DNA from 2 places in the Vibrio sp. A2-1 genome. Region 2 is predicted to be linked to the other one. Evidence: riboswitches for the same ligand, from Rfam matches in the RefSeq annotation. Region 2 holds a riboswitch; the other holds the start of a gene.
What was found. Region 2 has a riboswitch for cyclic di-GMP ahead of L3V33_RS08680 (TfoX/Sxy family DNA transformation protein). Riboswitches for the same ligand answer to the same signal wherever they lie in the genome.
Positions count from the first base shown of each region.

Region 1: linked by a shared signal. The riboswitch ahead of gbpA (N-acetylglucosamine-binding protein GbpA) and the one ahead of L3V33_RS08680 (TfoX/Sxy family DNA transformation protein) in region 2 are both predicted to bind cyclic di-GMP.

Region 1 covers NZ_JAKKCO010000001.1:953,708-969,936, reverse strand. The annotation lists gene L3V33_RS04085 (phospho-sugar mutase) at 1-1,233, opposite strand, end outside; gene coxB (cytochrome c oxidase subunit II) at 1,734-2,966, shown strand; gene ctaD (cytochrome c oxidase subunit I) at 2,963-4,624, shown strand; gene L3V33_RS04070 (cytochrome c oxidase assembly protein) at 4,636-5,265, shown strand; gene L3V33_RS04065 (cytochrome c oxidase subunit 3) at 5,304-6,188, shown strand; gene L3V33_RS04060 (DUF2909 family protein) at 6,226-6,456, opposite strand; gene L3V33_RS04055 (SURF1 family protein) at 6,344-7,291, shown strand; gene L3V33_RS04050 (hypothetical protein) at 7,284-7,892, shown strand; gene L3V33_RS04045 (COX15/CtaA family protein) at 7,995-9,050, shown strand; gene cyoE (heme o synthase) at 9,040-10,014, shown strand; gene gbpA (N-acetylglucosamine-binding protein GbpA) at 10,126-11,592, opposite strand; cyclic di-GMP riboswitch class I at 11,665-11,754, opposite strand; gene L3V33_RS04030 (hypothetical protein) at 12,078-12,431, shown strand; gene L3V33_RS04025 (DUF3313 domain-containing protein) at 12,530-13,201, shown strand; gene L3V33_RS04020 (DUF3820 family protein) at 13,214-13,429, shown strand; gene aroG (3-deoxy-7-phosphoheptulonate synthase AroG) at 13,743-14,795, shown strand; gene L3V33_RS04010 (phosphomannomutase CpsG) at 14,917-16,229, opposite strand, start outside.
Region 2 covers NZ_JAKKCO010000002.1:222,653-238,881, forward strand. The annotation lists gene torD (molecular chaperone TorD) at 47-694, shown strand; gene purR (HTH-type transcriptional repressor PurR) at 1,011-2,015, shown strand; cyclic di-GMP riboswitch class I at 2,186-2,271, shown strand; gene L3V33_RS08680 (TfoX/Sxy family DNA transformation protein) at 2,399-2,989, shown strand; gene L3V33_RS08685 (TVP38/TMEM64 family protein) at 3,124-3,804, shown strand; gene L3V33_RS08690 (DUF2007 domain-containing protein) at 3,875-4,192, shown strand; gene L3V33_RS08695 (alpha/beta hydrolase) at 4,341-5,138, opposite strand; gene glgA (glycogen synthase GlgA) at 5,424-6,878, opposite strand; gene glgC (glucose-1-phosphate adenylyltransferase) at 6,868-8,097, opposite strand; gene topA (type I DNA topoisomerase) at 8,623-11,253, opposite strand; gene L3V33_RS08715 (YciN family protein) at 11,693-11,938, shown strand; gene aroA (3-phosphoshikimate 1-carboxyvinyltransferase) at 12,001-13,281, opposite strand; gene L3V33_RS08725 (glycine zipper 2TM domain-containing protein) at 13,444-13,899, opposite strand; gene aat (leucyl/phenylalanyl-tRNA--protein transferase) at 13,953-14,666, shown strand; gene L3V33_RS08735 (arginyltransferase) at 14,663-15,361, shown strand; gene infA (translation initiation factor IF-1) at 15,443-15,661, shown strand; gene clpA (ATP-dependent Clp protease ATP-binding subunit ClpA) at 15,907-16,229, opposite strand, start outside.

The sequences.
Region 1 (16,229 bases), on a different contig from region 2:
TACCTGAGTGCCGATTGTGTAACCAAGGGCTTCTTCATAGGCGAACAAGAACTCATTCTGCTCATCCTCCAACTGCATCCCAATATTCGCCAACCATTTAAAGCCCGTTAGCGTTTGAAAGTAAGTCGCACCGTGGGATTGAGCCACTTTTTCAAGCAGAGTTGAAGACACGATGCTGTTACCAACTAACTGGTTTTTGGTATGCGGCTTCGACAACAAGTAATGTGCGAATAGCACGCCGACTTGATCGCCTGTTAGCATTTTATAGGAAGCATCATCAGTTCTAGCTGTATCGTCAGTTCTGACCGCAACGGCGAATCGATCTGCATCTGGATCGTTGGCACAAGCTATGTCGGCATCGACACTTTTTGCGAGGTTAATAACGAGATCCATTGCCCCTTTTTCTTCGGGGTTCGGGAAGTTAACGGTCGGGAAGTTACCATCAGGCTCTCTTTGTTCAGCCACACTGAATACTTTGTGGAATCCAGCATCGTGAAGAAGATCTTCCGCCATTTTTGCCCCCACCCCATGCATTGCCGTGTAGGTGATGGTGGTATTCGCCGATTCAAGAGTGTTATTCACGTACGGACTTTGATTAATAGCAGCACGGTACGTTTGATAATAACCCTCAGTTAACCACACCAGTTTACCTTGCGTTTCGGCATCACTTAGGCTCATTAATGGGATTGGCTTGGTTGAAGCGACATCGATTTCGCCGGCAATACCTGCATCGTGAGGGGGAATGATTTGAGCGCCATTCTCCCAGTATACTTTGAACCCATTGTATTCCGGCGGGTTGTGGCTCGCCGTAACAACAACAGCGGCAGCCGCATTGAAATGCTCAATACCAAAAGCAACAATAGGGGTTGCTGCGACATCGGAGGTTAGGTAAACCTTAATCCCCAAAGCTGTAAGCACAGAAGCGGTATCAATGGCGAACTGCTTTGAATCTAAGCGCCCGTCATAGCCAATAACGACGCCACGGATGGTGGCATTGGCAACATGTTCTATTAAATAGTGACCAAGCCCGGTCGCAGTTTCTTGTATCACCAAGCGGTTCATTCTATTTGGACCGCATCCGACTTTGCCTCGTAAGCCCGCCGTTCCGAATTCCAATCGTTGACTAAAGCGGTCTTCTAATTCGTCGTGCATTCCCTCATCGATGAGGTGTTGAAGCTCTTCACGAGTTCTTGGGTCTGGGTCTCTCGCTAACCAGTTCATTGCATCTTGCATAATCACTAAACCTTTTAATGTCGGTATGACTTACTGTTGAACTAATTTAAGTGATATTGATTATCATTTCCATGAAAGCAATCGTAAAACTCAATATAAAATAATTTATAACGGCGAGGGCGCGTGGATTAAGCCACTCTCAATAATTGACTGTTTAATAAGTAAACTTACCTTGAACAATTGGATATCACTAACTAGCCTTTTACATAAATATAACAAAACTTAACAAATTCGCCGTTTTTGAATCTTTCATGGAAACTTCCAACGCTTATGAGCCGTATTAGTTCTTAGGTTGAGATGAGGTCAGCAGCCCGTTTACAGGCAAGTTCCTGTGAGTTGTAGATTGAGATTCAGTCTTTCATGTGCAGCTGGAGTAACAATGAATGTTGTTCAGCTCGCAATGACATATAGCTAGTAATTAAACATAGCTCGCAACGATATATGGCTCGCACGACATTTAGGTCACAAGTATCCAATTAGGAAGGATAAGGAGAGATCTTTTGAAAAGATTACTGGTTAGGCTAGGGTGGCTTTTGAAAAGTTTTGTTGTGGTTTTGGTATCGCCTTTGGTGCATGCCAGCACTGAATACAACATGACTCAAGGTGTCACTGAGATCAGCGGTAAGGTGTATGAACTTCATATGTTGATCTTCTACATCTGTTGCGCGATCGCTTTCGTTGTTTTTGGTGTGATGTTTTATTCGATTCTGAGACACCGTAAGTCGAAGGGAGCGGTTGCAGCTCATTTTCACGAAAGTACCAAAGTCGAAATTCTTTGGACCATCATTCCTATTATCATCCTCATCGCTATGGCGATACCCGCCACTAAAACCTTGATAGCGATGGAAGACACCTCCCAATCAGATCTGACCGTTAAAATCACAGGGTCACAATGGAAATGGCATTACAGCTATTTTGGTGAAGACGTTGAGTTTTTCAGCCTCCTAGCAACCAGTGACAAAGAGATTGAAGGCATCGAAGTGAAAGGCGCGCATTACCTGCTAGAGGTTGATAAGCCGCTTGTACTGCCTATCAATCGTAAAGTCCGCTTTTTGATGACTTCCGATGATGTTATTCACTCATGGTGGGTGCCTGCTTTTGCGGTTAAGAAAGATACCATTCCCGGTTTCATTAATGAGGCGTGGACAAAGATCGATGAGCCTGGCGTATACCGAGGTCAGTGTGCTGAATTGTGTGGTCGTGCTCATGGCTTCATGCCGATTGTGGTACGTGCTATGGAAGAAGACGATTTTGACGCATGGTTAGCGGAGCAGAAAGAATTGGCGATAGCCGCACAACAAGCTGCGCAAGATGCGCTAGATGCGTCACTTTCCTTAGAAGAATTGAATGCCATCGGTGAAGAAGTTTACAAAACCCGTTGCGCCGTTTGCCATCAAGTCAACGGAGAGGGTATTCCCGGCGCATTTCCTGCCATTAAAGGAAGCCCTATAGCACTTGGTGATGTGGGTGTTCATATCGATACCATTGTTTATGGTCGCGGAGGCACCGCAATGCAGGCATTTGATAATCAATTAACCGAGAAAGAGATTGCTGCGGTAGTGACTTATCAAAGAAATGCTTGGGGTAATGACACTGGCGATGTGGTTCAGGCTTCAGATGTGAACGCTTATAAGGCGAAGCAAGAAGGAGGGTCTGACAACGAACAAAGTGAAACGAACAGTGAACAAGGCTCAACGGATGAGGCACAAAACGATGCTAAGGAGCAGTTATGAGTTCGCCAATCAATAAGCCGGTGAAATCGGCTCCCGCAGAAGATCAAGCACTGAGTCATTCAGCTGAAGGTTCATTGGACAGCCATGATTTACCTCATGATGATCACGACTCACATGCTGCTCCCAAAGGTTGGGCACGTTGGCTTTACTCAACCAACCACAAAGACATAGGTACACTTTACCTTTGGTTCAGCTTTGCCATGTTCTTAACAGGCGGCGCCATGGCGATGGTGATCCGTGCGGAGTTATTCCAACCGGGGTTACAGCTCGTTGAGCCAGACTTCTTTAATCAGATGACTACCGTACACGGTTTAATAATGGTGTTTGGTGCCGTAATGCCTGCATTCACAGGTTTGGCTAACTGGATGATCCCAATGATGATTGGTGCTCCAGACATGGCGCTGCCGAGAATGAACAATCTCAGTTTCTGGATTCTACCTTTTGCTTTCTTGATCTTAATTGGTTCTTTGTTTACTGAGGGAGGCGGCCCGAGCTTTGGTTGGACATTTTATGCGCCGCTCTCGACAACTTATGGTCCTGATAGTACGGCGCTGTTTGTGTTCTCAGTTCATATTATGGGGATCAGTTCGATCATGGGGGCGATTAACGTCATCGTAACCATAGTGAACATGCGCGCGCCGGGCATGACTTGGTTCAAGTTACCGATGTTCGTATGGACTTGGTTGATTACCGCTTTCTTATTGATAGCCGTCATGCCTGTACTCGCGGGAGCCGTAACCATGGTACTAACGGATAAGTACTTTGGGACGAGCTTTTTTGATGCTGCGGGTGGCGGGGATCCGGTGATGTTCCAGCATATATTCTGGTTCTTTGGACACCCTGAAGTATACATCATGATTTTACCGTCTTTTGGTATTGTCTCTGCCATAATCCCGGCATTCAGTGGCAAGCGTTTATTTGGTTATCACTCGATGGTGTACGCAACATGCAGTATCGCACTGCTGTCATTCTTAGTGTGGGCGCACCACATGTTCACTACCGGTATGCCAGTATTTGCCGAGCTGTTCTTCATGTATTGCACCATGTTGATCGCAGTGCCTACGGGAGTGAAGGTGTTTAACTGGGTGGCGACGATGTGGCGGGGTGCTTTGACCTTTGAAACACCAATGCTGTTTGCTATTGCCTTTATCGTTCTATTCACGATTGGTGGGCTATCTGGATTGATGCTTGCTATCGTACCTGCCGATTTCCAATACCACGATACCTACTTTGTTGTGGCTCACTTCCACTATGTTCTGGTGACAGGTGCTGTGTTCTCAATTATGGCCGCCGCCTATTATTGGTTGCCGAAATGGACAGGGCATATGTACGACCACAAGCTCAGTCTGTGGCATTTCTGGACATCGGTAGTATCGGTCAATGTGTTGTTTTTCCCAATGCACTTTTTAGGGTTAGCCGGAATGCCGCGTCGTATACCGGATTATGCGATTCAGTTTGCTGATGTTAACCAAGTCGTGTCGATAGGTGGCTTTGCCTTTGGTTTGTCTCAGCTGATCTTCTTATGGTTAGTTATCAAGTGTGTGAGAGGCGGGGAGACTGCGCCAAGCAAGCCTTGGGACCGAGCTGAAGGTCTAGAGTGGACAGTTCCTAGCCCTGCCCCTCACCACACCTTTACTCATCCACCTAAAGTTGATTAAAGGGAATAGCCATGAGTGATAAACAAAGCGACCTAAATTCAGAGAAGCAGCAGCCAAAGCACCCGTCTAAGAAGCGCTCGACTAAGAAGTTGACAGGTTATTTAGTTTTGAGTGTGGTTGCGATGTTTGGTTTCGGCTTTGCTTTGGTGCCGCTCTACGATGTGATGTGTGATGCTTTGGGGATTAATGGCAAGACTAATAGCGTTTCTGTGGTTCAACCTCAAGGAATGCAACCTGACTACTCTCGTACTGTTCGAGTGGAGTTCATGTCGCACATTAAGCCTGATATGCCTTGGCAATTTTCGCCCGAAGTTCGTGTTTTAGAGGTTCACCCCGGTGAGGTGGTTCAGACTAACTACATTGCCAAAAATCTTTCTGGATCCTCATTGGTTGGCCAAGCTGTACCATCGGTTTCTCCAGGTATGGGGGCAACTTACTTCAATAAGATGGAATGCTTTTGTTTCAATCAGCAGCCATTGGACGGACACAAAACCGCTGAAATGGGGTTGATATTTTACATTGAGCCCGACATTCCAGAATCAATACATACGCTTACGCTCTCTTACACGTTGTTTAACATCACGAGTCAGGTGAGTGGAGAGGCAAATAAGCCTGAGCCTAACGTGCTCGCAAGTAACTAGGGATTTACAGAACCAGTATCAACATAAGGAGTTGAGCGATGAGTTCTAAAAAGGAAGTTTATTTCGTTCCACATCAAAGCCACTGGCCATTAGTGGGTGCCGTTGCATTGTTTTTGGTCGCGGTTGGCGCTGGCTTGACGGTGCAAAACATGGGTACCGATTCCGCTGGTGGTGTGTTTGGAAAAGCAGTGCTGTTAGTTGGGTTTTGTGTGTTGCTTTACATGCTCGCAGGTTGGTTTAGCAATGTGATCACCGAATCGCTAAGCGGCCTCTATTCTGAGCAGATATCTCGTTCGTTTCGACAAGGTATGAGCTGGTTCATCTTCTCTGAAATTATGTTTTTCGGTGCTTTCTTTGGCGCACTTTTTTATGCTCGTATGATTTCTGTGCCTTGGATTGGTGGCGCAGGCAACAATGCAATGACTCACGAAGTGCTGTGGCCGATGTTTCAGTCGATATGGCCGCTGACCACCACACCAGATGGTGTGACGACGCAAGCAATGCCTTGGCAAGGTATCCCGCTTAAGAACACCATTATCCTACTGCTTTCCTCTGTGACGCTGCATATGGCACATATCAGTCTTGAACAAAATAAGCGTATGGCTTTGATCGTGTGGTTAGAGATAACCATTGTTCTGGCTGGCTTCTTCCTGTTCTTCCAAGTTGAAGAGTACCTTCACGCTTATCAAGAGATGGGGCTGACGCTTCAATCCGGCATCTACGGCAATACCTTCTTCTTACTGACCGGATTCCATGGTTTGCATGTGTGTTTAGGAACGATTTTTTTGATTGTGTTACTGGCGAGAGTTGCGAAGGACCACTTCACTCCGAAAGACCACTTTGCGTTCCAAGCGGGCAGTTGGTATTGGCACTTTGTCGATGTGGTTTGGTTAGGTCTGTTTGTGTTTGTTTATGTGCTCTAACGAAATATATCGGTCTAGCTGTTAGGTTTGTATGGGCTTAATAAGGGCGAGGGTTGGGAGTTATCATTCCTGAACCTAACGCCAGTAATAACAGTAGCACGACAACGGCTGACCACATGACTCGACGACCCAAGAAGTGACTCAGTCTTTTGCCATTGTGTTTACCTGAGGCGATTTGGATTAGACCTTTCATCAAATTGAAAGCGATAAAAAACAGCAAAGCGACCAATACAATTTTAAACAACAACACAAAGGTAGATGACGCCATAGTGATAACTCCAAACCGATTGATTGATGATGAACACAAGTTCCGCAGTAAAGGTTTTTGGATAGCGGTTGTTTTAACTGTGGTTTCAGTCGGCATTTTAATCAAGTTGGGTTTGTGGCAGTTAGAGCGTGGTAACGAGAAATTGCGTTATGAACAACAGCTATCAGAAAGAGCGCAGCAATCGCCGAGGTCATTGGATGCGGTTATCTCTGAATGGAAGGACTCGCGTATACAAGCGCAAGGTGCATCTGAACAGCTGTCTTTAAATGGTTTGAAGGTTGATGTGGAATTGGAAACACCAAGTGGTTTAGTGGTCTTGTTAGACAATCAGGTTAACCAAGGAGCGGTGGGGTATGTGATTTACATGTTGGGTGAGGTTCGCTTTAAAGATGAAAACGAGTCTTTAGTGGCCGAAAAGCAGTTATTGATCGATCTGGGGTTCGTTGCGGCAAGTAATGACAGAAAAGAGCTTCCACAACTAGGAAACATAACACTACCAACCAATATGTCAGGGCGTTTGTACACTCGTTCAGTGAATCCTCTAAGTCATGAGCTGGGTTTAGAAAACACAACGCCTAAAAGAATTCAAAACATCAACATCACAGCGTTATCAGAGTACACAGGACAAGCCGTTTTACCCTTTGTCTTCCAACCGCAAAGCTTAGAATCGTGGCCTTATGAGTTGTTATGGCGGCCGACGGCAATGAAATCTGAGAAGCACTTCGGTTACTCATTTCAATGGTTTGTAATGGCAGCGGTACTTTTGTTTTTGATGTTGTTAATTGGCTATCGGTACCTAAAAGCGACACCTATCACGGAGAACAACGATGGATAAGTCTCAAGCACAAGTGAACAGGGAAAGTACCGAGGCAAACATGGCTGAGCTCAGAAGCCGTCGTACTAAAGGGCGCTTGGTATTAATTGGACTTGTTTTAATTTTCGCTTTGCCAGCCATTATCGCCAAAACTGTATTGGACCAGAATTGGTATACCTCGGGTGTCACTAACTCAGGCGAATTGGTAGAACCAAGAATTACATTAGCGGATTTCGGCGTAACGGTACCCATGGCAGGAGAGGATTGGGTTGTGGGTTATATCGCACCGATGGAGTGCGAAAGCTTGTGTGAACAACAACTCCATTATTTGAATCAAAGCTACTTAGCGTTAGGGAAAAACAAAGAGCGAGTGACCGCCGTTGTTTTCGTCTCAGAAGGTAACTCGTTGTTGGGTTCGCTCAACAAGCCTGATTTGTCGTTTTTAGCTGGTGGTGATCAATTAAGTACTGAGTTTGCACCCGCTTCTATTGTCATAATTGACCCACTCGGGCAATTGGTTATGGAATACAAAAGTGTTTCTGATCCTTCGCAGCTAGTCAGCCAATCTAAAGGCATGATTCATGATCTAAGAAAGCTGCTTAAGCTGTCACGAGTTGGGTAGTTAATCAGCTTAAGTTGATAAGCTTGAGTTGATGAGCTTTAGCAGATTGCGTTAATGCTGAGTGTTGTTAGTGAAAAGGGAATAAGTATAGGGAGATAAACGATGCAGAATAAAGCCCCTGATTTGCTCATACACATGATGAGATTAACTATCTTGTTAACCCTTACCGTGATTGTGCTCGGCGCTTATACCCGTTTGTCTGATGCTGGCCTTGGCTGTCCTGACTGGCCTGGGTGCTATGGAAAGATCACCGTTCCCTCGAATACCCAAGCCGTTAATCAAGCCAATCTACAATTTCCAGAACGAGCTCTCGAAGCAGACAAAGCTTGGATAGAGATGATCCATCGCTACTTTGCAGGAACATTAGGGCTGCTTATCTTTGTCGTTGTTGCTTGGTGTATTAAAAAGAATATAACAGCTGCTGGTCTTCCGTTACTTATCTCTGCAACCGTGATATTTCAGGCTTTGCTTGGAATGTGGACGGTGACTCTCAAGTTGATGCCCGTTGTGGTTATGGCGCATTTGATGGGGGGCTTCACGTTGCTGTCACTGTTGTGTCTGCTCTACTGCCGTTTGTCTCAATTCCAAAACCGTTTCGGCGAGGCTTCCTATTCTTCACCACTTAAAGTCTCGGCACTATTCGGATTACTCATTGTGGTCGGGCAGATACTGCTCGGTGGCTGGACATCGTCAAACTATGCCGCTCTGGTGTGCACCCAATTACCCATCTGTGAGGGAAACTGGGTAACTTATCTCGATTTCAAAAATGCTTTCGATTTTGCTCAACACGGACATGATAATTATGAGTTTGGTGTGTTGGAGTATCCAGCAAGACTTACCATACATGTCATGCATCGTTTTGGTGCTATTGTTGCCACATTAACTGTGTTGATGATTGTGTATCAACTTTGGAAGTTGGGTAAAGCACCTCAACAGAAGCTGAGTATCATTGTTGCGATGGTGTTGTTTGCTCAAGTCAGTTTGGGGATTAGCAATGTCTTGTTCCACCTGCCGATATCCGTTGCGGTTTTGCATAACCTAATGGCGGCAATGTTGCTTGTGAGTATGGTTGTGACTAACTTTGTGGTGTGGCAGTACAAACCAAGCGAGTGTTTGGCTAAGAACAATGTATTACAAGGAGGTAATCATGGTCAGTAGAACGTCGACACAAAATAGAGTGGTGGTTCAAGACGCAGCTTCAAGTCAAGAGATAGCTGCCAGCGGTGAAAGTGCTCTAAAAAATGAGCTGGCCTCGAAAAGCAAAACCACTTGGAAGGTCTATTTAACACTGACCAAGCCCAAGGTGGTTGCTTTGATGCTGCTAACTGCACTGGTTGGGATGTGCTTGGCCGTGCCGAATGGATTGCCTTTACAACAAACTGTGTTCGGAATGATTGGGATAGGGTTAATGGCAGGTTCAGCGGCTGCGTTTAACCACTTGATCGATAAAAAGATCGATGGGCAAATGACTCGCACTAATCGACGACCTTTACCGTCGGGTGAACTGAGTAGTGTGCGTGTGTTCAGTTTTGCGTCTGGTATCGGCTTACTTGGGTTTGCCACGTTAGTGGTGTGGGTCAATCAACTGACCGCTTGGTTAACCTTTGCAAGCTTATTAGGTTACGCAGTGATTTATACCATGTATCTGAAGCGAGCGACGCCGCAAAACATTGTGATTGCAGGGATCGCAGGCGCAATGCCACCTCTACTAGGCTGGACGGCGGTTACCAATGAGTTGCACTCAAATGCTTGGTTGTTGGTGATGATCATCTTTATTTGGACGCCTCCGCACTTCTGGGCGTTGGCAATTCATCGTCGTGATGAGTATGCCAAAGTGAATATCCCCATGCTGCCTGTGACCCACGGAATCGAATACACTAAGACTTCTATTTTGCTCTATACCTTGTTGTTGAGCATCGTATGTATATTGCCGGTGTTAGTCGGCATGAGCAGCTGGATATATTTGAGCGCTTCATTGGTGCTCAACGCTGGGTTTGTTTACCACGCTTGGGTACTTAAGTATCGTGATGAGCCTAATATGGCGATGAAGACCTTTAAGTTCTCCATCTATCATCTCATGATCTTGTTTGTTGCTCTGTTGGCAGACCACTATCTACTTTAACAACTGGCGTTTTTACTTTTACTGAACAAGAAAACGGATGCTTTGGGCATCCGTTTTTGTTTGGTTGATGACTAAAACTCACTTAATACAAAGTAAGTATCTAGCGAGTACTTAGTCCACTTTGTTCCAAGCACTTTGCCAGTGTGAACCGACACCTGGTTCGTACTGAGTTGCTGTTGGAGCCCATTGAACACAGTAACCAGAGTATGGGAACTCTTTACACTGATAAACGCCGCCGTCGCTGCTCAGAACCTTAGTTCCTGCTGTGTAAGACTCAATGCTTTCAGGGAATATGAAGTCATAATCGCCGGCTGGTGGAGGCGTTTGCTCGTCCATTAGATGGAAATCAAGCGTATTTTGATCTACTAGGTTACCTTGGTCATCTTTCGTCACAACTACAAGCATGTGGTGGCCTGCTTCCGACTTAGATAGAGTGAGTTGAACATCTTCAACTTGTCCGTCTGATAACTCAGATTTCTGAGATGCAAGTGCTTCACGGTGATGGTTGTAAACGGTCAGTTCTGCTTGAATATCGCCAGTTGCCGCTAATGTAAGATCAAGCTGTGTAGGTTGGTTCTCATCAATAACATACTCAGACTCTAGGCCTGTGACTTCTAACTCATGATCTGGCTCTGGAGTATCAATCTTGTAACCGATTTCTACGCTCTTAAAGCCTGAACCTGATTTTAGATAAACAGGGTTAGTGCCGTACACTGGCGCGAAATCGTTTTGATCGTTTAACTGGCCCGCTTTGATTTGCGTTTGCTCTTGATTGATCTTAGAAGCAAGCGCGTAAGACCAGTTGTTTGCTTTACCTTGCTCGTTGTTCTCAATCACTAGCTCTGTACTGTATGAAGCGTTCTCACCAGATTGGTCGAAGACACGAGTGTAAACTGCGTCGCCTACATTCAGGTCTTGAGTTGGATTGATTTGACCGCCTTGATCCCAATCCGGGATAACAGGGCCATCGCCGTCAAATTTTACATCGATAACGTTGTAGAAAGCCGCTGCAGTATCACCCACATCCCATACAGCAAGAATCATTTGATAACCTTCACGCTCTGGTACATTACACAAGTGGCTGACTTGCATCGGTGGTTGTTCCATATTGCCTTCAACGACGCAGAATGGCGTTAAATCAAAAGAACTGCGTGCTAAAGGTTGGTTTGGGTTCCAGTCGGGTTGCGTAATGTAATATTTCCAATCACGGGTTTTGTGGTTCGCTGTGAACGTCCACTCAAAGTACTGAGATCCAGATTTGATAGGGCGCTTAACCCAGCGGTCTGCGGTTTGCTCATCTAGCGCTGCCGCTAAAGAAGATTGTGCACTAGCGATTTTTCCATCGGCAGGGCCGACTTCAGGGAAGCCCTCAGGGCCTTCTACACTTTGTGGTTCATATTGAATACCACCACAGCCTGTGTTTTTTTGTTGTGTATCACTCGCTGGGAATTTACACAACGCGACACGGCTTTCTGCTACGCCATTATCGTATGCCGAGACATAACCGTGACCGAAGCTTGCTCCACTGACGCTAAGTAGCGATAGCGCGATGAGCGATTTTTTTGGGAGTTGTTTCATTATTTGTCCTTACTGTATTTGGCCGACAAAAAAGAGAACACTCCGGCATGCATTTACACTTAAATTCTATTAAGTGGCGGCCCCGCTATCATAGACTGAATATATGTCGACAGACCGGTGGCTTTGCGTCCTATTCTTTCAAATAGTTTGCCAGAAGTGAGTTTGAGCAAACGAAATGTAGCCAACAGCTTTTATAAATGCGACACAATAGATTTAAATGTGGAATGCTAATCTCGAACTTATAATTCTTAATACAAATTAACTTGCCATATGTGTTCCTAGGTAACATATAAACAATTGATATAAATAAAGAAAGTAATTGCTCTAATTGTTTTTGTGAATGATTAATGGTTATTATTCTTTGTTCCGTACACCGATTGAGCGCATATCAAAACCAAACCTTTGGTTTCCACTAACCGAACGCTGACATGCTGTGTATGAAAAGCCGGACAATTGATTGGTACGAATTATATAAAGGAGTCGGTATGGAATTTACAGAGCAAGACAGAGATGCGTTGTATCAAACGTGGATGTCACAAAAGTCGCGAATGCGAATTACGCAGATGGAGTTTTCGAAGAAGCTAGGCATGAACCAGCTTGATTTCTCAAGAGTGCTAAGAGGGGAGACAGCATTGACTATGTCTTTCATTAGTCACTTTTGTCGCTTACTTCATTTAGAACCTAGGAATGTGTTCCCTTCACTCAAAGAAGGTAACCAATCTGGACCTAAAATAGTTTATTTGAAAAGTAGAATGAGTGTTGATGGTGAAATTCAAAATGCTTACATCGAAGGAAATCAAGTAATCGTAGAGTATGCACACACCGTTCAGCATGATTAATTTTAAAGCTAGCTTTGATTTTTAACTCCTTTCCTACAATCCTTTCACTTAGGGTATGGCATACTTGGTTGAAATATTGAATTTAATCTAAGTGCGCTATGAAACCTTTAAAATTTCTCTTGTTTGTCGCAACCTGCATTTTCATGTTTGGTTGTGCCGGCGGCCCGATTAAAACCGCAACCAAATTTACTACTTATGAAGATTTTCGACCTGGACCTGGTGGCGGTGTCGATTTAGTGTGGGCAAGGGTTGGGCTACGTGACGAACAACGTTTGAAATCTAAGTTGGATGACTATGACTCTGTGGTGATCGACCAAATCTTTGTTCTTGCAGAAGAAGGGACGTTGAATCAAGAAGAGATTCAAGAGCTCACTGACCATATGATTACCCGTTTGGAAGAGAAAATATCGCCTCACAAAACGATTGTTAATGGGCCTACGGGTAAAACGTTACGTTTAAGCATTGCCTTGAGCAACGTTGAAACACCAAATCCTATCCTAGCCGTAACCAGTAGTGTTCTACCATTCGGTCTTGCTATATCGACCATATCTAAGGTGGCAACTGGTGAGCACACCAATGTGGGCAGCGCTAGTGTCGAACTATTGGTAAGCGATGCTCAAGAGGGTACGCCATTATTTGCTGCCATAGATCGTGAAGCGGGTAATAAAGATTTTTCGACGATGATTGATTCGTTGGACGACGCCAAAGACGCGATCAATTATTGGGTTGAACGTTTAGGTGATACTCTACAGAACATCGACGATGTATAGAAAGAGCACGTAATGCTAGAGAAAGAGAACCTGATTAAACTTGCTAGAATGCAGATGCCATTTGGCAAATACGCTGGTCGCACATTGATCGACTTGCCTGAAGAATATTTGCTGTGGTTTGATAAAAAGGGATTCCCTAGCGGTGAGCTAGGCGACTTATTAAAATTGTGCCTTGCGTTGAAAATCGAAGGGCTTGATAGTGTCGTCAAACCTTTGAAAAGAATGTAATTTAATTGAAGCTCACGCTAATAACGTGAGCTTTTTTATTTTAGATTATCATTAGATATTACGTGTATAGTGGGATTTGAAAAACAATGGACCTTATCCCGAGATAAATTGCGCAATCGATAGCGTGTAAATAATGTTATACGGGGTGTTTTAAATATAAAACACAAAAAAAATTGCGTTTTTTTTGAATTAGTGATTGAAACTAGAGTTTTTACTAGTTAAGTTACAGGGAACAAGAAGATAAGTGCTGATGGAAAGTTACGTGAGATAACCTACATTCAGCTCAAGGATAGAAAATAGGAAGAAGTAAGCGATGTTTCAGACTGATGATGTAAGAATTAACAAAGTAAAAGAGTTATTACCACCTGTTGCTGTTTTAGAAAAGTTTCCAGCGACAGAAATTGCTTCTTCTACAACCTTTGAAAGCCGTAAAGCGATTCATAATATTTTAGAAGATAGCGACGACCGCTTACTTGTTATCGTAGGCCCATGTTCTATTCATGACACAGAAGCTGCACTTGAATATGGCAAACGCTTGAAAGTGTTACGTGATGAACTAGGCGATAACCTTGAAATCGTAATGCGTGTTTATTTTGAAAAACCACGTACAACTGTTGGTTGGAAAGGTCTGATTAACGACCCATACATGGATGATACGTTCAAGCTAAACGATGGTCTTCGTCTAGGACGTAAGCTACTGCTTGACCTAACTGATATGGGAATGCCGACGGCAAGTGAATTCCTAGATATGATCACGCCTCAATACGTTGCTGACCTAATTAGCTGGGGTGCAATTGGCGCACGTACGACTGAATCTCAGGTTCACCGTGAACTTGCTTCAGGTATTTCTTGCCCTGTAGGCTTTAAGAATGGTACTGATGGCAACATTAAGATCGCAACCGACGCGATTCGTTCAGCGAGTGCTTCTCACCACTTTTTGTCTGTAACTAAGTACGGTCACTCCGCTATCATTGAAACTGCAGGTAACCCTGATTGCCATATCATCCTACGTGGTGGTAAAGAGCCAAACTACAGTGCAGAGCATGTAAGCAAGATTAAGGAAGAACTAAAAGCTTCAGGTCTTCCAGAGAAGGTGATGATTGATTTCAGCCATGCGAATAGCTCTAAGCAGTTTAAACGCCAAATTAACGTATCTGATGACGTAAGTGCACAGATTTCAGGTGGTGATAAAGCTATTTTTGGTGTGATGATTGAATCTCACCTTGTTGAAGGTCGCCAAGACTTGGTTGACGGCAAAGCAGCGACATACGGTCAGTCTATTACCGATGCTTGTATTGGTTGGGAAGATACTGAAACAGTACTTCGCCAACTGGCAGATGCTGTTGAAGCTCGTCGTAACAAGTAAACTAATTACAGTCAGCGACTAAGCGACTGAAAATTCAAAGCCCTTATTAGCAATCGCTAGTAAGGGCTTTTTTGTGGCTCTTAGTTGAAAATTAGTTAAAAACTGGAAGTGCTTTGTATTCTTAAATGAGAAAAGACAGTAACTCGTCGACTTTAAGTGACAGTAAAGTTCTATCTTGCTTGGTTTCCACGTTGAGGCGTATCAACGGCTCTGTATTGGACTTTCGTAAGTTGAAGCGCCATGTCCCCATATTCATGCTGAGCCCGTCTGTGTGATCGATCTCAACAGCATTATCTTGATAGTGTGACAACACACAAGCCATGACTTGTTCTGAGTTTGAAACTCTGCGATTGATCTCTCCGGAAGAAGGGAATCTATCCATACTTGCGCTGGTCAATTGGTGAAGAGATTGTTGAGTTTTCGACATCAATTCAATAACCAGTAGCCAAGGAATCATTCCTGAATCGCAATAACCAAAATCACGAAAATAATGGTGCGCACTCATTTCACCACCGTACACAGCGTTTAATTCTCGCATCTTCTCTTTGATGAGCGCATGCCCTGCTTTGGCTGCAACAGCCTTCCCACCAAATTTGTTGGCGACTTCAATCGTGTTCCATGTCATACGCATATCGTGCAACACAGTCGAGTTAGGTTCTTTTAACAAGAAGGCTTCTGCTAGCAAGCCAACAATATAGTAACCCTCAATGTAGTTGCCTTTTTCGTTAAAGAAAAAGCAACGGTCAAAATCGCCATCCCATGCAATACCAAGGTCGGCCGAATGTTCTAACACAGCATTTCGAGTCGCTATTTGGTTTTTTTTAATCAATGGATTGGGAATACCATTAGGGAAGTTTCCGTCAGGAGTATGGTGAACTTTGATGAAGGTGATAGGGGCACTGAGTTCGTTAAATTTCTTCTCTAAAGCATCAATGACATGTCCTGCAACACCGTTTCCTGCGTTAACCACAATCTTCATTGGTGAAAGTTTAGAAGGTGTTATGTAGGAGAGCAGGTGGTCTACATAGGGAGCGAGAATACTGGTCGATATGCCTGAGTTATTTGATTGAACATGAAAGATCGGCAAATCGGTGTTCAGCTCTTGATTCAGTACTTTAATACGTCGTTTGATTTTATCTAAACCACTGTTTTTACTGATGGGGCTAGCATCAGCACCGACCAATTTCATTCCGTTGTAATTGATTGGGTTATGGCTGGCTGTGATTTGTATTCCGCCAATCGCTTTTAGGTGACGAGTCGCAAAGTAGACTTCTTCAGTGCCAGTCATCCCAAGATCAATGACGCTTATCCCGGACTCGATTAAGCCTGCAGTAATGGCTTCTTGCAGTGACAAAGACGTTTCACGGTTATCTCGACCAATAACGACTGGAGGCCATGCACTTGGAGTCTTGGCATTTCCTGACAGGATATATT
Region 2 (16,229 bases):
AAGATGCATATAAGTAACACCACAAGACTAAATCAGGATCTAAGAAATGAAAGATACGAAAGCGTTCAACGAGCAAAGAGCAGAAATATACTGGTGGCTATCAAGCTTATTCGCTAAAGAGCTCACTCAAGAAGAACTCGATCACTACCACTCTGTTGAAATTCGTTCTTTCCTAACTGGTTTAGGCGAAAATGAAACACTAAAGCCGGCGATCGATAGCCTAGTGGATGCGCTAAACCGCCTACAAACGCGTGAGGATGCTCAACTAGAATTGTCTGCTGACTTCTGTGACTTATTCTTAAAAACAGATAAGCATGGCGCACTTCCTTACGCTTCTATGTATATCGGTGAGACTGGCCTTTTGAATGATAAGCCAGCAAAAGATATGGAAGAGATCATGGCCAAGCACAACTTAGTGGTGAACCAAGACCTAAAAGAACCAGCTGACCACATCGCTATCGCACTCGACTTCCTTGGCAACTTGATCATCCGTTCTAATGAAACGGAACTTGAAGAAGAGCTAGAGAAATCGTTCATTGTTCAACAGCAATTTATCGAGCAACAACTTCTTACTTGGGTACCAAAGTTCAACGTTAAATGTCATGACGTTGACGAATTCGGTTTCTACGCATCAGTCTCATCTCTGCTACTTGCATTCTGTAAATTGGACACCCAATACCTCGCTGGTGAATAAGCTTATTGGATGACTCGTTAAATAAATTCAGAAGAATGTGACAATTCACCCGGATTTCCGGGTGAATTTTATTGCGAGTAATTTCTAGTCAGTCTAAAATTGTGACCGCAAACGATAAAATATGAAACATTCACGAAATGCTATGCTTATTATAGTTTTGAGCATTTCGGTGTTAAGACAAGCCGCTCAATAGCGGTTTTTTGTTTTTTAGCACTTTAGTACCCAAAGAGCCCTACAAATTTAAGCTCTTAGTTAGGTAGCTTAACGGCTACTTCATTCCGTACTTTGGGAAAGTAGCTTCTAATAGGATAAAACCATGGCCACTATAAAAGATGTCGCTCGCTTAGCAGGCGTATCAACAACAACCGTTTCTCACGTAATCAACAAAACTCGCTTTGTTGCAGAAGCGACGCAAGAAAAAGTAAATAAAGCCGTAGACGAACTGAACTATGCACCAAGTGCCGTTGCTCGTAGTTTGAAGTGCAATACAACCCGCACTATCGGCATGCTAGTTACTCAATCAACTAACCTATTCTTCTCTGAAGTTATCGATGGTGTTGAAAGCTACTGCTACCGTCAAGGTTACACTTTGATTCTGTGTAATACGGGCGGTATCTATGAGAAGCAACGTGACTACATTCGAATGCTTGCAGAGAAACGTGTAGATGGCATCTTAGTTATGTGTTCTGACCTAACTGAAGAGCTAAGAGGCATGTTAGACCGTCACGCTGACATTCCTAAAGTGATTATGGATTGGGGCCCTGAGAGTTCTCAAGCAGATAAGATCATCGACAACTCTGAGGAAGGTGGTTACCTAGCGACCAAATACCTCATTGAGCACGGTCACTCCAAGATTGCTTGTTTAAGTGGCCACTTAGACAAAGCGGCATGTGTTGAACGCATCGCGGGTTACAAACGCGCACTCAACGAAGCTAAGATTGCTACCGATGATAACATGATCATTGAAGGTAACTTCGAGTGTGATACTGCGGTTCTTGCTGCAGAGAAAATCATTAAGATGGTAGATCGCCCAACGGCCGTATTCTGTTTTAACGACACGATGGCACTCGGCCTAATGAGCAGATTGCAAGAGAAAGGAATTCGTATCCCTGAAGATATTTCAGTGATCGGCTATGACAACATCGAGTTGGCTGAATACTTCTCTCCGCCGTTAACAACGGTTCACCAACCCAAACGTCGTGTTGGTAAGAACGCTTTCGAAATTTTGTTAGAACGCATCAAAGATAAAGACCATGAAAAGCGTGTGTTCGAAATGCACCCTGAAATTGTTGAGCGAAGCACAGTTAAAACGTTAAATTAATTGATAAATTCAGTTTAATATAATTAAGCGCACCTTTAGGTGCGCTTTTTTTATCAACAACATGAATGAACCTGGTATCATACTGGAAAGATCATTAATTGAAGCAATATCACATTTTGAAATAACAAGTGTGAGCCTCATTCAACAAAAACTTTATTCTATTCAATCAGTCACGCACAGGGCAAATCACTTGAAAGAGTGAGACGCAAAGCTTCCGGCCTAAACCACTCGTTGGTATGGTAGCGGGGTTACCGATGGCAAAATGCAGTAACTACTAATAATTTAGTAATTTACGGCTAATTGACAATTTAATTGCAACATTTTGCTAATCTCTCGGACCTGCTTATTTGGTGGCGTAGTTCAAATACACCGAGATAAATAACATGGATAAACCGATACTAAAGGATTCAATGAAATTATTTGAATCCCTAGGAAAAATAAAATCACGCTCGATGTTTGGTGGCTTCGGTCTTTTTGCTGATGACACTATGTTTGCTCTGGTTGTAAATGACCAGCTGCACATACGAGCAGACAAATGCACAACGAAACAGTTCGAACAACAAGGGTTTCAACCGTACGTCTACAAAAAACGTGGTTTCCCTGTCGTTACTAAATATTTCGCTTTACCCGAAGGCCTGTGGCAAGACCAAGAGAAAATCTTGCAGCTTGCAACGACGTCTCTGGGTTTTGCTAAAGAAGAAAAAGCTGAGCAATCTTCAGCTAAGCCTACTCGACTCAAAGATCTGCCCAACCTTCGACTCGCCACTGAGCGTATGTTGAAAAAAGCAGGGATCGATTCCGTAGAACGTTTATATGAATCTGGCTCTGTAAACGCATTTAACGCCATCAAAGAATCACATGCGTCTTCTGTCAGTATTGAACTACTTTGGGCGTTAGAAGGCGCGATCAATGGCACACATTGGTCTGTTATACCGCAGCAGCGTCGTGAAGAGCTTATCAATCGCGTCAATTAACATTGTCAGTGCAAATTATCTATATAACTAAGCCGCATTTACTGCGGCTTTTTTTATATCTGCTGAAAGTTAATCTATGCTTTGCCTGTCTATCTATACTAATGGTATACATTGAAAATTTAGAGGAAGTATCAATGAGTAAGAAAATGATATTGGGTATTGTGTTGGTCGTAACCATCGTCTTGTTAGGCGTCAATTTCGGCCAATACCTAACGCTTGAAAATGCCAAGGCCCAACAAGCCGTTTTAAATGACTACATTGATAGCAACTTCATTGCTGCCGCTGCTATCTATTTTGTCGCATATGTAATGATTACTGCTTTCTCAATTCCTGGTGCTGCTGTTGTGACCCTGTTAGGAGCTGCGCTATTTGGTTTCTGGAATAGTTTGCTGCTGGTCTCTTTCGCCAGTGCCATTGGTGCAACCCTCGCATTTCTAAGTAGCCGCTACCTTTTACGTGACTGGATCCAAACCAAATTTGGTGACAAATTAGCAACGATTAACAAGGGCGTTGAAAAAGACGGAGCATTTTACTTGTTTTCTCTGCGTCTGATTCCTGTATTCCCATTTTTCCTTATCAATCTGTTGATGGGTCTAACACCGATATCCGTGAGTCGTTACTACATCACGAGTCAAATAGGGATGTTACCGGGTACCGCTGTTTTCTTGAATGCTGGTACTCAACTCGCGGAAATTGATTCACTTTCGGGTATCGTGTCCCCTTCAGTACTATTGTCATTTGCCTTACTGGGTGTATTCCCAATCATTGCTAAATGGTTGATGAATAAATTTCGCTCAGCACCTGTGGCTGAATAACGTATATAACTGAATAACGTGTACCTATAATAGCTAAATAACGCATATAGCCAGATAAGGTTCTATCTCAATGAAAATCTTCAGTGCATCGAATCCGACAGAAGCCCACATCATTTGTGGATTACTAGAAAGTGTGAATATTGCGTGTGAAGTTCGTGGTGAAGGGTTATTCGGTTTGAAAGGGGAAATCCCATTTACCGAAGAAACTGACCCTTACGTATGGTTATATGAGCCAGAGTTGGCGAGCAAAGCCCGGGCAGTTGTTAATGACTACCAGAAACAGCAAGATTCGATCATTTATGAAGAGTGGCGTTGCGCAGAATGTCATGAAGTCAACGAAGCACAATTCGGTTCTTGTTGGCAGTGCGGTGCTGCTTCACCTGAATAGCAGGTTTTGAAAGGTAAAGTGGCTCCAACGGCCTTTTATAACCACTCGGTCAGATACCTCCTCCAAATAAAAACGGGAAGCTAAAATTAGCTTCCCGTTTTTGTCTCAATTCTATTCGAGCGTCTGTTCTGATGAAGAATCGAGATAATCACTGAATTTGCTTTTGAATAAAAGCGATAGATCGTTGATTGAATTCTTCAGGGTTTTCTACGTTACATACGTGTCCACAATTCGGAATTTCTACTAGCTCGCTCGACTTATGCGCCTCTACCATTTCTTTTACTGGCTTGATGAACATGTAGTCGCGCTCGCCCATCAAATACAAAGTTGGAATCGGCAACTCTCGGTCTTTGAAGTACTTCATCAATGGGTTCACATCAGCCGTAAGGATAAACCAGCGTTTAAACTCTTTTTGGCACAGCTTTTTAGCTTCGCGGATAAACAGGTGACGTGATTCTTTTTGGCTTTTTTGTGGCATCACAACGTAAGCAAAAAGGCTGTATAACCACATATAAGGAATGATGTGCTTACTCAAGTTACCCAACTTGATTAAGACTTGAGAGCGAGTGTTGAGTTTGGTCACGGCACCACCTAGCACCATTGAACGTACTCGACCAGCCGCTAGCTCTGCGACATTACGGACAATAATCGTGCCCAAAGACATGCCTACAAAGTGTGCAGAACGGATTTTCAGATGGTCTAACACCTTAAGAATATCGAGCGTTACCGCTTTGAACGTATAACGATTCGAAATCAGCTCTTTGAGGATGTTGTCTGATTTACCATGCCCTCTCAAATCAATGAGAAGCAAGTTGAAGTGCTGTTTATACGCTTTGATCTGCTTAAACCAAATGGAGGAACTGCCTCCTGCGCCATGCACAAATACAACCCACTCATCGCTCGTAGGGTGAGTAAATGTTTTATGAAATAGTAAACTCTCAGACATACCTATCGCTTTAATTATTGGAATGGAGCTCTGCCTCATCACAAGGCGATGGCTAAGGATATCACGCAATCAAGAAATTTAAGTGATAATAGTGTCAAACCTAACATTAATCATGTGAATACCTACCCCACCTTTTCTACCTGACTAAAATGAGTTTGCAAGTTTTCTCTTCCTAAACGTGATGTGACCTGACCAGAAAACAAAAAGGCACTCTACTATCAGAGCGCCTTCTACTATTAAGTTCAGTTGTTATACATCAGCTTATTTTACAGCTAATTCAGCACGTTAAAATGCAGAATAGTACATCGTAAGATATTCTTTTGCCGCATCTTCCCAACTAAAGTCTTGTTGCATCGCGTAAAGCTGAACACGCTTAATTTCAGCGGGATTTTGTGCATAAAGTAGTAATGAACGATGCAATACTGCCAGTAACGCTTGCGGTGTTGGCTCTTCAAAAGCAAAGCCGGTCGCTATCTCGGGATTCTGATCGTAATCATTCACACTGTCTTTTAAACCGCCCACAGAGCGAACAATCGGTAACGTACCGTAAGCCATGCTGTAGATTTGGTTTAAGCCACAAGGTTCGAACTCCGAAGGCATCAAGAAGAAATCAGAACCCGCTTCAACTAAGTGCGCAAGCTCATTATTATACGCTTCTACAAACGAGAACTTATCTGAGTGAAGTGCCGACAGCTCTTTCAGCTGACTCGCTAAAACTGGATCACCAGTACCGACAATCACGATCTGAAGATCGTTTTTCAAAAACTGTTCGATGATAGGCAGTAAGTAATGAACACCTTTCTGATTAGTCAAACGACAAACCATGCCATAAACCGCACAATCGGTGACGGGGAGGCCAACATCTTGTTGCAATTTTTGCTTACAAGCTGACTTCCCACGAACCATGCTGTGCTTTGTCGCTTTGAATTTACGAGGAAGGAAAGCGTCCGTTTCCGGGTTCCAAGCTCCGTAATCACAACCATTCAAAATGCCAAAAAGATCCGCGGATCTGTACTGGAATTCTGCTGCCATACCGTGACTGCCTAATTCCGTTTTCAGCTCCTCGGCATACGTTGGACTGACTGCGTTCACCTTATCAGCACACATCACGCCGGCTCTCAGCATTGTGACATGCGTGTCACTCACTGAAGCTTCAGGCACATTGTAGCTATGCATTTCTGGTAGAAATTGCAGTTCATCGTATGCGAACACACCTTTGAAAACTGCGTTGTGAATTGAGATAACACTGCGCGTATTTTCAAAGAAATCATGTTGTTGATAACGTGACTTAAGCAAAAAAGGAACAAAGCCTGTATGCCAGTCATTTGCATGAATGATATCAGGTTGGAAGGCAAGCTTAGGAAGCATATCAAGGCAGGCTGCACTGAAGAACGAGAAACGCTCTCCGTTATCTGCGTAAGCTTGATTATTTTCTGCGTACATTTCTGGACGGTCGAAATATTTGGCACATTCGATACCAAAAACTTGAACACCTTCTACACTCAGTTTTTTGACTTGGTAAGCGGTATGAGGCCAATGATCGAGCTCGGTCGATAAAATGACTTCGGCTGCATCAATGTTTGGAATGTTTCTATACGCGGGGATAGTCACTCGAACGTCCTGTTCGAGTGTTTGTAACGCTTTCGGCAGTGCCTTGGCTACATCAGCCAAGCCACCACTTTTAATCAAGCCTTCAACTTCAGACGCTACAAAAAGTACCGAGAGAGTTTTAGTAACCAACTCGCGCTCCTTTAGAAATTACAACTACACCATCGTCAGATACGTGGTAATGCTTTTTGTCTTCTGTCAGGTTTACACCAATTTGAGTGCCCGGTGCGATGTCTGCATCTTTATCAATGATAACGCGACGAAGTATACAACCCTCGCCCACCTTCACATCACCTAATAAAATACTCTCACTAATATCACACGCTGATGCGATATTACTGCGGAAGCCTAATACACTCTTTTCAATACGCGAACCACGTACGTAACTACCGCTACACACAAGGCTATCAATGATCTGAATTCGACCATTAGCCGAGTCAGTAAACGTCGCTGGTGGTAGTGGCGGATAGTAAGTGTGTAGAGGCCATTTACGGTTGTATAGCGAGAATGGTGCATCTTTCTTAAGAAGGTCCATATGTGCTTGCCAGTACGCATCAATCGTACCTACATCGCGCCAGTAAACTTCTTCTTTCTCACCAGTAATACGGTTGGTGCTGAAATCATAAACAAACACATCACCGCGTGGGAACATGTTTGGAATAATGTCTTTCCCGAAGTCATGTGAAGATTCAGGTTTATCTGCATCTTCCGTTAGTTCAGCAAAAAGTTCTTTCGCTTCGAATACGTAGTTGCCCATTGAAACGAGCGCTGACTCTGGGTCTCCCGGAATCGACTTAGGGTTTGCAGGTTTCTCTTCAAAGCCAATCATACGGCCTTCAGCATCCACCTCGATAACACCGAACTCTGATGCTTCAGCAAGCGGCATACGCAGTGCAGAAACGGTTAACGCTGCTTTCTTTTCTTTATGGAAATCAAGCATTTGTTTGATGTCCATTTTATAGATATGGTCAGAACCAAAAATACAGACTTGATCAGGTTCTTCCAGCTCCATAAAACCCATATTTTGGTAGATAGCATCTGCTGTGCCTTCATACCAACGCTTTCCTTTACGCATTTGCGCAGGAATTGGGTCGATAAAACGATCTGTGATGCCACTGATATTCCAACCTTTTTTCATGTGGTGGAACAGAGATTGTGACTTAAATTGTGTTAATACGTAGATCTTCATAAGATCAGCATTAACGAAGTTGTTCAAAGCGAAATCAATTAAGCGGTAACTACCACCGAAAGGAACCGAGGGTTTGCTGCGAGATTCAGTCAAAGGTCTTAAGCGAGAGCCTTCACCACCAGCAAGAATCATTCCCAATACACCAGCCATTTTATTCTCCATATATCTATAGCTTGTCGATGTCAGTACTCGTAGAGGTGTCTTCCTCTGGGGGATGAGCACTAACACTTATTTCGGTACTTAACGAATATTCATTCACATACAGTGACAATATCCTAAGCCAAACGTTGTTATGCGTGCACTATTCTTTGCACTTGGTTTTATATACGTTATCGACTTTTCGGTCGATTTCAATTTTTAATACGCCATTCTGTGCTATGTAAGCTGATTGCTTTCCTAAGACTTAAAGCAGCTCACACTACACCGTGCGGGCGAAACATTACATTAACACCCGTCACACATCAGGTATACAACTAAACACTGATCTTTGAGTTACAATATTTGAATTAAGTTACATTCTCGTTAAAGTTGCATAAGAAGATATAATTTATCACCTCCATTTATTTCGCCCTGTGAATTTAATAAATTCTCGCAATCGACACACCAAATCAACCAGTTGCATAATTAGTCGTATTTTGGTCAAAAAAAAACAGCCTAATGGCTGTTTTTTCTTCAAATAACGTTCAGTTACTTCTCTTTAGGCTTTTTACGTTTATCCGTAACTTCCCACTTACCATCGATGTACAAAGCAGTCCAACCAGATGGTTTACCATCCGCTTCAGTACGAACGTAGTTCTCTTTTGTCTTACGACTAAAACGAACGACTGTCGGCTTGCCATCAGGATCAGCAACTGGTGCTGATGTCAGATATTGGAATTTAGGTGAAATACGGTCTTTAAAACGCACCAGCTCTTCCACTAATGGCGCACGTGTTTCACGTGATTTAGGAAAGTTGCTCGCTGCCATAAATAGACCAGAAGCACCGTCACGAAGTACGAAGTACGCATCTGAGTTTTCACATGGAAGTTCAGGAAAATGCACTGGGTCTTCTTTAGGTGGCGCTACTTCGCCATTTCTCAGAATCTTACGAGTGTTCTTGCAATCTTCACTCGTACAGTCCATGTATTTACCGAAACGACCATTCTTCAGAACCATGTCAGAACCACATTTGTCACACTCAACAAGTGGACCATCGTAGCCTTTGACTTTGAATTCACCGTGTTCAACCACATAACCTTCACAGTTAGGGTTGTTACCACACACGTGCATCTTACGCTTATCATCAATCAGATAAGCATCCATTGCCGTTTCACAAATAGGACAACGCTTTTTCGCTCGAAGTGCTGCTGTTTCAACGTCTTCTTCAAGAACGTTGATAATACCTTCTTCATCACCAAGGTTGATTGTTGTCTTACAACGCTCTTTTGGTGGAAGTGCATAACCAGAACAACCTAGGAATACGCCTGTCGAAGCTGTACGAATACCCATTTTACGGCTACAAGTTGGACACTCAATATCGGTTTCTACGATATGATTTGGCTTCATGCCACCAGCGTCTTCGTCTAGATCCGCTTTTTCCAAATCGCCAGTAAAGTCTTCGAAGAAGTTATCTAGCACGCCTTTCCAGCTTGCTTCGCCTTCTGCAATTTGGTCTAACTTCTGCTCCATACGGGCAGTAAAGTCATAGTTCATTAGATCATTGAAACTGCCATCTAGACGGTCAGTAACAATTTCACCCATCTTCTCAGCATAGAAACGGCGCTGTTCAACTTTTACATAACCGCGATCTTGAATCGTCGAGATGATTGATGCGTAAGTTGAAGGACGACCAATACCGCGCTTCTCAAGCTCTTTAACCAGCGCAGCTTCAGTGAAACGTGCTGGTGGCTTAGTGAAGTGCTGTTTAGGGTCGAGTGCGATTAAGTCTAGCTTTTCACCAACCTGTACAGCAGGAAGAATAGTATCTTCATTTTTGCCCATTGGACGTTGAACGCGAGTCCAACCGTCAAACTTAAGAATACGGCCTTTCGCTTTTAGTGTGTACTCATCCGCTTTAACGCTTACTGTCGTTGAATCGTATTGCGCAGGTGTCATTTGACAAGCAACGAATTGATTCCAAATCAGTGAATATAGCTTGTGTGCGTCTGCGTCTACGCCGTTTAAGTCTTCCGACTTAACATCTACACTTGAAGGACGAATCGCTTCGTGGGCCTCTTGAGCGCCCTCCTTGCTGCCGTATACAAGTGCTTTAGGTGGAAGATATTGCTCGCCGTACTCAGAACCAATGTATTCACGAGCGGCTTCAACAGCTTCTGAACTCAAGTTGGTTGAGTCAGTACGCATATAAGTGATGTAACCCGCTTCATACAAACGTTGAGCCAACATCATGGTTTTCTTCACGCCGTAACCAAGACGCGTACTCGCCGCTTGTTGCAGCGTAGACGTGATGTAAGGTGCAGACGGCTTACTCTTAGTTGGGCGGTCTTCACGTTTACATACTTCGTATTGAGCTTTTTCTAAAACGCTAACTGCAGCTTGTGTTTGCGCTTCATTATCAGGTTTAAACGCAACGCCGTCTTTCTGAGCGACTTGCAGTCTGAAATCTGTTTTCTCTGCTGTTTTGGTATCAGCATGCACATCCCAGAACTCTTCGGGGATAAAAGCGTTGATCTCGCGCTCACGCTCAACCAGTAGTTTTACAGCGACTGATTGAACACGGCCAGCGGACAGGCCTCGTGCTACTTTCTTCCAAAGCAGTGGTGACACCATAAAGCCAACAACACGGTCCATAAAACGTCGTGCTTGTTGTGCGTTTACGCCATCAATGTTTAGCTCTCCTGGAGTTTCAAAAGCTTGTTGAATAGCATTTTTAGTGATTTCGTTAAAAACCACTCGTTTGTATCGCGTTTCATCGCCACCGATGATCTCACGAAGGTGCCATGCGATAGCTTCTCCTTCGCGGTCCAAATCGGTTGCGAGATAAACATGGTCTGCGTTCTCAGCCAGTTTTTGCAATTCAGCAACGACTTTTTCTTTACCAGGTAAAATTTGGTAGTTCGCTTCCCACTCTTGATATGGGTTGATACCCATCTTTTTAATGAGAGCTTTGCGATCTTTTTCTTTCTTGATACGAGCTTTATCTTCTGGGCTCATACCCTTGGTTGAAACTGCAGCAGCCTTTTGACCAGTACTTTGACCCGCCGTTGGTAAATCACGTACGTGACCTACACTCGACTTAACGACAAAGTCTTTGCCAAGATATTTATTGATAGTTTTAGCCTTGGCTGGCGACTCCACTATAACGAGCGATTTACCCATATTGACTCTAACGTCCTTAATCACGATGCTTCAGCACCAACAATTTAGCTTGTGGGCTTTTACGCATGATATTCTAAATTCATTGCTTCTTTTTTTACTATTGTGCGAGATTACTAGAAGATCAACCGCTTTTTTCAAAATTGGATCTGATCGCTCGACAATTCGACGACTCATAGAGAAAAGGGGCACAATATAAAGAAGCTATAAAGTACTCACTAAGAATACTTGCAAGAGCCTATTCATCAGGCATTACGTCTAAACGGGCTCATACTAAGCTTGTCCGCGAATCTAACGCGAGCCCCATTCAATTATTTTTGCCGTAAATCACAAAATAAATTGTGGATGTTTAAAAAGACTCTCTTAATCGGTTGTGAAATCATTGAATTTCTAGTTCGACACCATAAACTCAACGTTATATTCAGTTATCAGAGATAAACTCATGACAAAGAAAGTAATAGCAGAATTTGATTTACTGCTTATCGCAAACCAAATTATCCAATCACATGATGACTACATTGAAGGCATGCGCGCAAACAGCGTAGTAGAAAAAGACGATGTCCTCATCTTCAAAGGTGAATACTTCTTAGACAGCAATGGAATGCCGACAGAGAATACAACCGCAGTATTTAACATGTTTAAATACTTAGCGCACCATCTTTCAAAAGAATTTACGCTTCAGCAATAACGAAAAAGCTTGCCATTTAGGCAAGCTTTTTTACTTCCTGGACCGTTATATGCTTAGCATTTTTATTGACTCAGCATTTTCAGCTTGTCGAAGTAGTCAGGGAAAGTCTTTGAAGTACAACCTGGATCATTAATTGTCACAGGTGTATCACTCAACGCCACCAGCGAGAAACACATCGCCATACGGTGATCATCATAGGTATCGATCGCCGCATGTGTCAGTTGAGCAACAGGGTTAACGATGATGTAATCTTCACCCTCTTCGACCTCTGCGCCAACTTTACGAAGCTCTGTCGCCATCGCTGCTAAGCGGTCGGTCTCTTTCACACGCCAGTTGTAAACATTACGGATTGCCGTTGTACCTTTAGCAAACAAAGCTGTCGTTGCGATGGTCATGGCTGCATCTGGGATATGGTTATAGTCCATATCAATGCCTTTCAGCTCACCACAACGAGAGATAACGTAGTCGTCACCCCATTCAATTTCAGCACCCATTTTTTCAAGCGCATCAGCGAATTGGATATCACCTTGGATGCTGTTTTTACCAATACCCGTTACTTTAATCTCACCGCCTTTAATCGCTGCGGCAGCAAGGAAGTATGACGCAGATGATGCATCACCCTCAACCAAGAAATCACCCGGAGCTGAGTAAGATTGCCCAGTCGGAATTACGAACTCTTGGTAATCGTTGTTGATCACATCCACACCAAATTGTTTCATAATGTGTAGCGTGATATCGATGTAAGGTTTAGAAACCAATTCACCCTCAATTTTGATTGTTACCTCACCTTCAGCTAAAGGCGCAGCCATCAAAAATGCCGTCAAAAATTGGCTAGAGATAGAACCATCGATTGAAACCGTACCGCTTTTAAGGCCAGTACCCGTGATCTTCAATGGTGGGTAATTTTCGTTTTCTAGGTATTCAACGTCGGCGCCGGCTTCTTGCAGTGCAGTCACTAAGTGACCGATTGGTCGCTCTTTCATGCGAGGCTCGCCAGTCAGAACATATTCACCACGACCCAAACAAAGTGCAGCAGCCAGCGGGCGCATCGCCGTACCCGCATTGCCTAAGAAAAGCTCTAGGGCTTTGTCACTTGAGAATGCACCACCCACACCCGTCACTTCACAGACGGTTTTATCTGCAGACAGCTGATAATCAACACCTAATTGCGTCAAAGCATTCAGCATATGGCGAATATCATCACTGTCTAGTAAGTTTGTTAGGCGCGTGGTTCCCGTTGAAAGTGCTGCCAAAAGAAGCGCACGGTTGGAAACACTTTTTGAGCCAGGTAAGTTAACTTCCCCGCTCACTTTTTGAATTGGTTGTAACGTAAGGCTTTCCATTAAATCTTATAGTCCTTGTACCACCCGAAGTCACTGGCGCGTATTTATTTTCGGGTGATGAATAATTCTTCGTACTTGCAGACTAACGAACTTTTCCAATGAACTCCAGAGCTAATCCCCTCGATAAAGGCGATTAATTAGCCAACTAAACACATTTACATACTAGTACACGAGATCAACTCGAACGCCATCTGAAAAATAAAGAATTCGCACATCATCACCTCGGTTAAACAACATCGAGTTATCGACGTCTTGAATGATGTTAACCAACTTGTCATCTTTAGTTTTGACCAATAACTCGACGAGCTTATATTCCACTTTGTATTGTGTGTTACCTCGATTGCGAGCAATCCCGGCGCCCGCCACAGCACCGACGGCCGTTGCGACTTCTTTGCCGGTACCGCCACCAAATTGATTACCTATCAAGCCACCAATAGCCGCACCTAACAAGGTTTCCCAACCATTCGCTTTCGACTCTACGATCTCTTGTTGGGTAATGTATCTGACTGTGTCAATCTCACCATAAACGACCTCATTGACTGGTCGAGCTTGGTTTCTGTTGTAAGCTGCATTTGCCAACATGGGCAAAACAAGTAAAATCCAAAGCAACTTTTTCATGGTAAAACTCCTAAAGACCTCTTGGTCAGTGATTAATCTGTAACGCGGTACTTATGACTATATACCTAACCGAACTTGATACTACTAGTATAGAGTTTCCTTCGCCTTTCGACGCGCTTGATGAACCTAACGGTCTGCTCGCCTTCGGTGGTGATTTGTCACCCATGCGAATTTTAAACGCTTATAGCCAAGGTATATTTCCATGGTACGGTCCAGGGGAGCCTATACTTTGGTGGAGCCCTGCACCACGAGCGGTATTTAATCCTAAGACATTCGAACCGTCAAAAAGTCTTAAAAAGTTTCAAAGAAAGCATAATTACCGTGTCAGCATCAACCAAGCGACAGACAAAGTGATTGGCTACTGCTCCTCGCTAAGACCCGAAGAAGAAACTTGGCTAAACGGTGACATGCAGTCAGCGTACCGCGAACTTTCTTCATTAGGCTTCTGCCACTCCGTTGAGGTTTGGCAAGGCGACGAGCTTATCGGCGGACTATACGGCTTACAAAGAGGCCAAGTCTTTTGTGGTGAATCGATGTTTAGTCTGAAGACCAATGCCTCTAAAATTGCACTGTGGTACTTTTGTGAACACTTTACACGATTCGGAGGTAAGCTCATCGATTGCCAAGTCATGAACCCTCATTTGGAATCCTTGGGCGCTATCGAAGTAGAAAGAGATGAGTTCCTTAGTGCTTTGAAAATACTTAAAGAAAATCAACTTAGCGATGGATGTTTTAAATCACAATGGCTAGAGGGAACGCCTTCATGAATTCAGATTTACAACAAATCAGAATTGGATTGACCGATAACCATGCTTGCAGCTACCTGCCACATCTTCAAGAAAGAGTAGCGGTCACGCTTGATGAGCACATGCATACTTCAGATAATTATGAAGTCCTGCTCGCCAACGGATTTCGCCGCAGTGGAGCGACCATTTATAAGCCACATTGCGATAATTGCTCTGCGTGCCAAGCTATTCGCCTCTCGATTCCCGAAGTCAAGTTTTCCAAAAGCCAACGACGAATCCTCAACAAAGCCAAATCACTACGTTGGGAATTGAAAGACGAGATGGATGACAACTGGTTTGACTTATATAGTCGCTATATAACCGCTCGTCACCGTTCCGGAACCATGTATCCCCCCAAAAAAGAAGAGTTTCTACAATTCTCTAAAAATGAATGGCTTGCCACAAAGTTCATGCACATCTATGATGATAGCCAGTTAGTCGGCATCGCCGTCACTGATGTGATGTCTCACTGCACAAGCGCATTTTATACCTTCTTCGATCCTGATATCGACATCTCTATGGGAACATTAGGTGTTCTGTTTCAAATCCAGCACGCCCAGAAAGAACAGAAACAGTGGTTATATTTGGGTTATCAAATCGATGAATGTCCTGCGATGAACTATAAAGTACGATTTCAACGTCATCAAAGGCTAGTAAATCAGCGGTGGCAAGGGTAGAATACGCGACAACTTTACATATTTTGATTTTAACGGCACAATCAAGCCGTTGAAAACCGCCAAATTTCGAAAGAGGATTAGATGGCTAAAGAAGACGTAATCGAGATGCAAGGCACGGTCCTTGATACTCTACCAAACACGATGTTCCGTGTTGAGCTTGAAAACGGTCACGTAGTGACAGCACACATCTCTGGTAAAATGCGTAAAAACTACATCCGTATTCTTACTGGTGATAAAGTAACTGTTGAGATGACTCCATACGACCTTTCTAAAGGCCGCATCGTCTTCCGTGCTCGTTAATTTTTAATTACCGAATACGATAAGAAGCGGAGCTTTATGCTCCGTTTTTTATCGCCTGAACTTTTTACCACTCCAACAACACCAATCTCACATCTCACATCTCACATCTCACATCTCACATCTCACATCTCACATCTCACAAGCATAAAAAACGCACAACCGAAGTCATGCGTTTATTATCGTGATTAGCTGTACCGCGCTCTCAATAAGCAGTCAGCAACAGCTTAAACTATTAAGAAATAGGCTTAATGCATAACCTCTTCTTTAGCACCAACATAGATGAAATCTAGATCGTCTTTAATCAGAGATACTTTAACCGTACCGCCGTCAACCAAACTACCAAACAGTAATTCATTAGCAAGAGGCTTTTTAAGCTTCTCTTGAATCACTCGTCCCATAGGACGCGCACCCATAGTCTTGTCATAACCTCTTTCAGCTAACCAATGACGAGCATCCTCAGAAACTTCTAAAGACACGCCTCGAGCGTCCAGTTGAACCTGAAGCTCAACAATGAACTTGTCGACAACTTGGTTAATCACACTTGGATCAAGGCTGTTGAACCAAATAA